2 regions of the Halomonas sp. DP5Y7-2 genome follow, and region 2 is predicted to be linked to the other one. Evidence: predicted binding sites of a transcription regulator. Region 2 holds the regulator's gene; the other holds the start of a gene.

Region 1 (3,415 bases), on a different contig from region 2:
CTAGGGCGGCAGTTAGAAAGCGATAGAGGAAGATCTTTATCGGGTTCGACTCTATCAGGGGAGGGCAATACTAACGCAGGTATGGAGCATGAAAGTGAAGTAATGTGTGGAAAAACCTACAGCACATGACCTATATCAATTACTCGATCGTGAGCAGATTTCTCATCATCTTTGATGTCATCAAAACCTCACTATAATTTGAATGTAGCATGGAACTTTTCTTGAAATAGATGAAACATGAATTAATGAGTTCGGATGACCGCATTGGTTTAGTTTTCATACCTCGTTCGGGGTATTTGGAAGAAAGTCTGCTGATGTGGCTACCACGATTGAGACTTTATTCGGCCGGCCAATCTACTGGGCTATCAGCGAGTGAGCAGAGAGAAAGCCGGACAGGCAGGGGCTGGAGGCGCCGTACGAAGGGGGATGTCGGTAAGGGAATGAGTCACTTGTGGCGCAGTGGTCTCGCCTTTTCCAGATGGATTTCACTACCATACAGCGTAAAGCGTCACTATTTTTTTCATCGCCTAGGTGTCGATAAATGACTAAATCGCGACATCTGACTGACCCACCGTGACGGCAATGTGTCTATCAAAGGGGGTAGATTGGGATGGCGAGGTAACATTTTCAGGATGTGATGAAGGGACCTCGAGAGCGAGAAAAATTTATGATTTTTCTGGAATATCCAGCAATGATTGTGTGGTCATAAATGCGTGTTTTAGCAAAGTGCTTAAGGAAGCTTCTCTCCTGGGAAGCGGATCGACGGGCGTGCCGCCATGGAGCAAATCTCGCTGAAGTATGTCTGGATAGTCGTGGCTCTTGATAAATGGCGCAGAAGCATGTCGTGAGCATAGCGTCGCGGGCATAGCAGGGGAGATAACGCGCCAGGGGGCATGTTACGTGCGTCATGACGTCTCTTTGTGACACCCGACACGGTCATCAGCGGCTTGCGCCGCATGGCTATCCGCCTCGTGCCTCCCGAAAGGCCCATGTGCCAGCAGGCCGTGGGTGATAGCCGCCATTGTGAGGCAGGCATCATGGCGGTGGTGGTCGTCATGTGCTGGCACGAGAGCCCGGCCTGGCTGAGGGTTGCCGGTACTGTAGGACACCGGAAGCTAGAGAGAACGCTTCGCTGGGTGGCCTAGCAGCCTAGAGACCTGGTGTCAGGGCGTCAGTGAGGAGTAGTAGGCGGCAATATCGGCGATGTCTTGATCGGACAGTGCAGCCGCCTGGGGGGCCATGATGGCGGACATGCCGCCGCTGCGCTGGCCGTCGCGGTAGGCCTTCAGCGCGCCTTCCAGGTAGGGCGCATTCTGTCCTGCCAGGTTGGGATAGATGGGGCCAGTGGCCTTGCCATCGGTGCCATGGCAGGCGGCGCAGGCCCCGACCTTGGTTTCACCGGCGGCGGCGTCGCCCGCGGCGTGGGCAGTAACACTGAACAGACAGGCGGCGCCAAGCGCGGCCAGGGGGAACCATTTCATGATGAGCGCTCCTCGGGATTGGGTCTGCGGACGGGCAGCGTGGGCAAGGCATGCCACGCCGCCAGCCGAGTCTGTCCGGGGTCGTTGTGTCGGCAAGCCAGAGCTGCCGGCAACCCTTGGGACTCTCGAGTATTGGAGCGCTCAGCGACAATACCCTATGACGCTGGTCAACTTTCGCTAGGGAGAGGTAGTCGCTACGCACTATGCTTGATGGGGATCAAGGGAATCAGACAGGCATCATTGCGGTGGCGGCCGTCATGCGCTAGCACTAGAGACCGATCTGCCTGGGGATGACGTCTTGGCACTGATTTGATGCAGATCATGTCTGGCTTCGTCTGTCGCAGCCAAGCCGAGATGACGTGAGACAATGCCGACAGATGCCGCCGTCGGGCGGTCGTGTCATGAGAGGCCTTGTCGATGTCATCCGATGTTCTGCCGTTTCAGCGTAACCTGGTCGAAAAGTATGATCGTCCCGGCCCGCGCTACACCTCCTACCCCACTGCGCCGAATTTCCATGCGGGCTTCGGCGTCGATGACTATCGACAGGCGGTACAACGCAGCCAGCAAGGAGAGCCAAAGCCGCTGTCGGTGTACGTGCACGTGCCCTTCTGCGAGAGCCTTTGCTACTACTGCGCCTGCTCCAAGATCATTACCCACAATCGCGAGCGTGCCGCCGAGTATCTGAACCTGCTCAAGCGCGAGATCGCCCTGCAGGCCGAACTGTTCGATAACGACCGCGAATTGACTCAGCTGCACCTGGGCGGAGGCACCCCCACCTTTCTGACCAACGCCCAGTTGGCCGGGCTGATCGACAGCCTGGCGCAACACTTTTCCTTCGCTCCGCCGTCCCGTCGTGAGTTTTCGCTGGAAGTGGACCCGCGCACGGTAACGCCCCAGCAGATACACGAATTGCGGGCCATGGGCTTCAATCGGTTGAGTTTCGGCGTTCAGGACTTCGACCCCCTGGTGCAGAAGGCGGTGAATCGGCTGCAGAGCGAGGCCCAGGTAGCGGCGCTGATGGATGCCGCCCGGGAGGCGGACTTCGCCTCGGTGTCGGTGGATCTGATCTACGGGCTGCCGCTGCAGACCCGTGACAGCTTCGATACCACGCTGGCCAAGGTCGTAGCGCTCAGGCCCGATCGTATCGCCGCCTACAGCTACGCCCATCTGCCATCGCTGTTCAAGGCGCAGCGGCTGATCCGTGACGAGGACATGCCGCCGCCTGGGCGTAAACTAGAACTGCTCGAGCTGACCATCGAGCGGCTGACCCAGGCGGGCTACGTCTATATCGGCATGGATCACTTTGCCTTGCCCGAGGATGAGCTCAGTCTGGCCCGTGAGAATGGCACCCTGCAGCGCAATTTCCAGGGCTACTCGACCCATGCCCAGTGCGACATGATTGGCCTGGGGGTGACATCCATCGGCAAGGTGGGCGATGCCTACAGCCAGAACGTCAAGACCACCGCCGAATACGCCGAGCACCTTGAGGCCGGGCGGCTGCCGGTGCTACGTGGTTACCGCTTGACCGCGGAGGACCAGCTGCGCGCAGAGCTGATCACTGCCCTGATGTGCCACGGTGAGGTGCGCTTTGCCGAGTTTGAAGATCGTCATGGTATCCACTTTCAGCAGCACTTCGCGGCGGCGCTGAACCAGCTGGAAGAGATGCGCGAGGACGACTTGATCGAGATCAAGCAGGACGCACTCAGGGTGCTCCCGGCAGGCCGGCTGATGATGCGCAATCTGGCCATGGCCTTCGACGCCTACCTGGTGGCGGAAAGTGGGCGCTTCTCCCGTACCGTCTAGGATGCGCCGGACGGTTGGCGTCCCCGCCAGGTCCTCGCCGGTCCCGGCGTGACCGTTTATGCGCCAAAGGCAATTTAAAAACCGGGCCTTCCGTGTCCGGTTTTTTCGTTTATATTGTGCCGCCGGCCAAA
Region 2 (3,415 bases):
AGAACCTCGCCTGGTCAGTGCTCTACAACGTCGTCGCGCTGCCCGCCGCCGCGTTGGGCTTCGTGCCTCCGTGGCTCGCCGCCATCGGCATGTCGATCAGCTCGCTGCTGGTCATAGGCAATGCCCTTCGCCTGAGACGCGCGGCGCCGCCATCACCCTCACGTCTTGCCGTAGCGGCGCATGCTCAATGAACATTCTCTATCTGTTGATACCGCTGTCGCTGATCCTGTTGAGTCTGGCGGTATGGGCGTTTTTCTGGGCGGTCCGCAACGATCAATTCGACGATCTGGAGGGTCCTGCCTATCGCATCCTGTTCGAGGACGAAGACCCGCCGACATCGAACCCATCCAGAAAGCCGGCAAAAGAGACACCGGTCGATGACACAACAGCCGACGAACATGATTCCACGCCACCCCCTGGATCCTGAGCAGAACGCATGAACCCAGTAGGTCTAGACCTGCCGCCCGCGATGGCGGCTTTTGTCTTCGGGCTGCTTGGCGGAGCACATTGCATCGGCATGTGCGGCGGTATAATGAGCGCCCTGACCTTTGCCATTCCCCCGAGCATGCGCCACCCTGTTCGTGTAGGAATTTTACTACTTGGCTACAACTCGGGACGTCTGTTCAGCTACTGCCTGGCAGGCGCTATGGTCGCAAGCCTAGGCTCTGTGGTGGCGCTGGCACCGGGCATGCGGGACCTGCTGCAGGTGGTTGCCAGCCTGATGCTGATCACGATGGCGCTTTACATTGCCAACCTGTGGAAAGGGCTACGCTGGCTGGAGGCATTGGGCCAGCGCCTGTGGAGGTACCTGGAGCCAGCAGGACGTCGCCTGTTGCCAGTGGTCAAGCTACCTCAGGCGGTTGCACTCGGGGCCATCTGGGGCTGGCTGCCCTGTGGCCTGGTGTATTCCATGCTGGCATGGAGCATGGCCATCGCAGACCCTGCCCGTGGAGCACTACTCATGCTCTGCTTTGGCCTGGGGACGCTACCGGCACTGGTGACAACAGGGATTGCTGCGCGTCAGCTGCAGAGTTTGCTGGCACACCCTGCCACACGATTTATGGCAGCGGGCATGATTGTCGGTTTAGCTGTGTGGAATATCCTACAAATTGTAGGAAATTGACGATTATCATATCGCCGCCAGATTATTGAGGCAAAAGAGGTATATGCTCCTTTGGCCTAATATCTGTGTGTAGAATAGCGACAATAGCATGCAGCAAGGGAAAGCCAGTTTCCTACATGCTTTGCTCATCATAAACCCCAGACCCACAGGAGCTGCGAATGAGTCCATCGGCCCAAGATCGACGGCGCCCCATGCTACACGAGACTCGTTGCGAGTCCTGCAGCTTGAGCTCCCTGTGCCTTCCGTTGTCGCTGGAGACCGCTGACCTCGAGCGCTTCGATTCCATTATCCGCCGTCATCCTCCGATCAAGAAGGGCACTCGCCTGGTCGAGCAGGGAGATCGCTTCACGAGCGTCTTCACGGTTCGCTCCGGTAGCCTCAAGCAGATCACCACCGAAGGTAGTGGCGAAGCGCAGCTGACCAACTTCTTCTTGCCCAGTGAACTGGTCGGCCTGGACGGCATCGACGACGGCAGATACCCCGGCAGCGTGGTGGCACTCGAGACCACGACCGTATGTGAGATTCCCTTCGATCGCCTTGACGCCCTGACCCAAACGCTGCCGGAACTACGCGCGCAACTGTTCCGCACCCTCAGCAAGGAGCTGCGCGAGGATCGCCGCATGATGCAGCTGCTGTCGCGCAAGACCGCTGACCAACGACTGGCCTGCTTCTTCCTCGGACTGTCGGACCGTTTCCGCCGCCGCGGCTACTCGCCGTTCAGCTTCCGCCTGTCCATGTCCCGGGCAGATATCGGCAACCACCTGGGACTAGCCGTCGAAACGGTCAGCCGCATTCTGGGGCGCTTTCAACAGCAGGACCTGGTGGCCGTCTCTGGACGGGAGGTCAATATCCTGGACCTCGCCTCACTGTCGAACCTGGCTGACACCGACGCCAGCTGATCCGCGGCGCTGACAGGGCCTGCGGCCGACAGCGACCGATAGACGTCGTGCCACGCCACGAGCCCAGCCCCCCTAGGTAGGGCGACGATATACCGACTCCATCAACAAAAGAGGCCGCATCCCAGGATGCGGCCTCTTGCTATCTTATCGGGACGAGCGTTCAGACATTGAAGAGGGCCACTGCGTGATGTAGCCCTAGCTCGCTTCGCGCTTCAGCAGTGCCTTTTCAGCAAGGCATGTTCAGCAGGGGCTCTTCAGCTGGGCTTGTTCAGGCGAGCTTAGTCGGCGTCAACGATATCAATACGCCGAGCCTGGCGATGCGCCTGCACGGCCTCCAGACCTTCAAAGTCGAACAGCTCCCGGTCCGCCAGCTGCGAGGGTGCCACGTTGGTCACGGCCTTGAACATGCTCTCCAGGCGCCCTGGGTGCTTGGCCTCCCACTCTGCCAGCATTTCCTTCACCACCTGGCGCTGCAGGTTGGGCTGCGAACCGCAGAGGTTGCAGGGAATGATCGGAAAGGCCATGGCATCGCTGTAGGCCTGGATGTCCGCCTCGCGGCAGTACGCCAGCGGCCGGATGACAATGTTCTTGCCATCATCGGACAGCAGCTTGGGCGGCATGGCCTTGAGACTTCCCCCGAAGAACATGTTGAGGAACAGCGTCTCGAGAATATCCTCGCGGTGGTGTCCCAGGGCAATCTTGGTCGCACCGATCTCTTCCGCAAAACCGTACAGCGACCCTCGGCGCAGTCGCGAGCACAGCGCGCAGGTGGTCTTGCCCTCGGGGGTCTTTTCCTTCACCACCGAGTAGGTGTCACGCTCGAGGATGTGGTAGTCCACGCCAATGCTGTCCAGGTAGTCCGGTAGCACGTGCTCGGGAAAGCCGGGCTGCTTTTGGTCGAGGTTGACCGCCACCAGGGAGAAGTTCACCGGCGCATTGCGCTGCAGGCTGCGGAGAATCTCGAGCATGGTGTAGCTGTCCTTGCCGCCGGACAGGCATACCATGACCTTGTCGCCTTCCTGAATCATGCCGTAATCGATGATGGCGTTGCCGGTCTGACGCCGCAGACGCTTCTGCAGCTTGTTGAACTCGCGCTTGGCCTTGGCCTGGGCGCGCTCGTCGTCAGCTGCCGGGGACGCGGCATCACGACGGTCGAGGACACGGGGATCAAACAGGGAGGCGGAAGCGGGCTGAGCAGACATGGGCAGGGCACATCACGGCTGAAAATGAAGACCCGCTAGTCTATCACTCACGTCCGCCACAGGCGAAGAAGTCAGCAACCACTCACCCCTGCGATTACGCTGGTTCACAACCGCATGTCCTGGGCCAAGGTGCTTTTGATTAGCCGCCCTGTGACAAGACGACCTGTGGCTAGACGACTTGTAGTGCCAGC

What was found. The regulator FNR, encoded in region 2, switches genes on or off when oxygen is low (the NO sensors DNR and NnrR bind a similar motif). The targets are predictions, from matches to a motif close to TTGATNTANATCAA.
Region 1: hemN (oxygen-independent coproporphyrinogen III oxidase) is a predicted target of FNR. The motif match lies at 1,791-1,804, and genes of this name have one in related genera.

What each region holds. Positions count from the first base shown of each region.
Region 1 covers NZ_JAHVHY010000003.1:153,885-157,299, reverse strand. The annotation lists gene KUW18_RS04335 (c-type cytochrome) at 1,164-1,481, opposite strand; gene hemN (oxygen-independent coproporphyrinogen III oxidase) at 1,899-3,284, shown strand.
Region 2 covers NZ_JAHVHY010000004.1:262,901-266,315, reverse strand. The annotation lists gene KUW18_RS07925 (heavy metal translocating P-type ATPase) at 1-191, shown strand, start outside; gene ccoS (cbb3-type cytochrome oxidase assembly protein CcoS) at 188-427, shown strand; gene KUW18_RS07915 (sulfite exporter TauE/SafE family protein) at 437-1,123, shown strand; gene fnr (fumarate/nitrate reduction transcriptional regulator Fnr) at 1,282-2,022, shown strand; gene ttcA (tRNA 2-thiocytidine(32) synthetase TtcA) at 2,301-3,224, opposite strand; gene KUW18_RS07900 (hypothetical protein) at 3,394-3,415, opposite strand, start outside.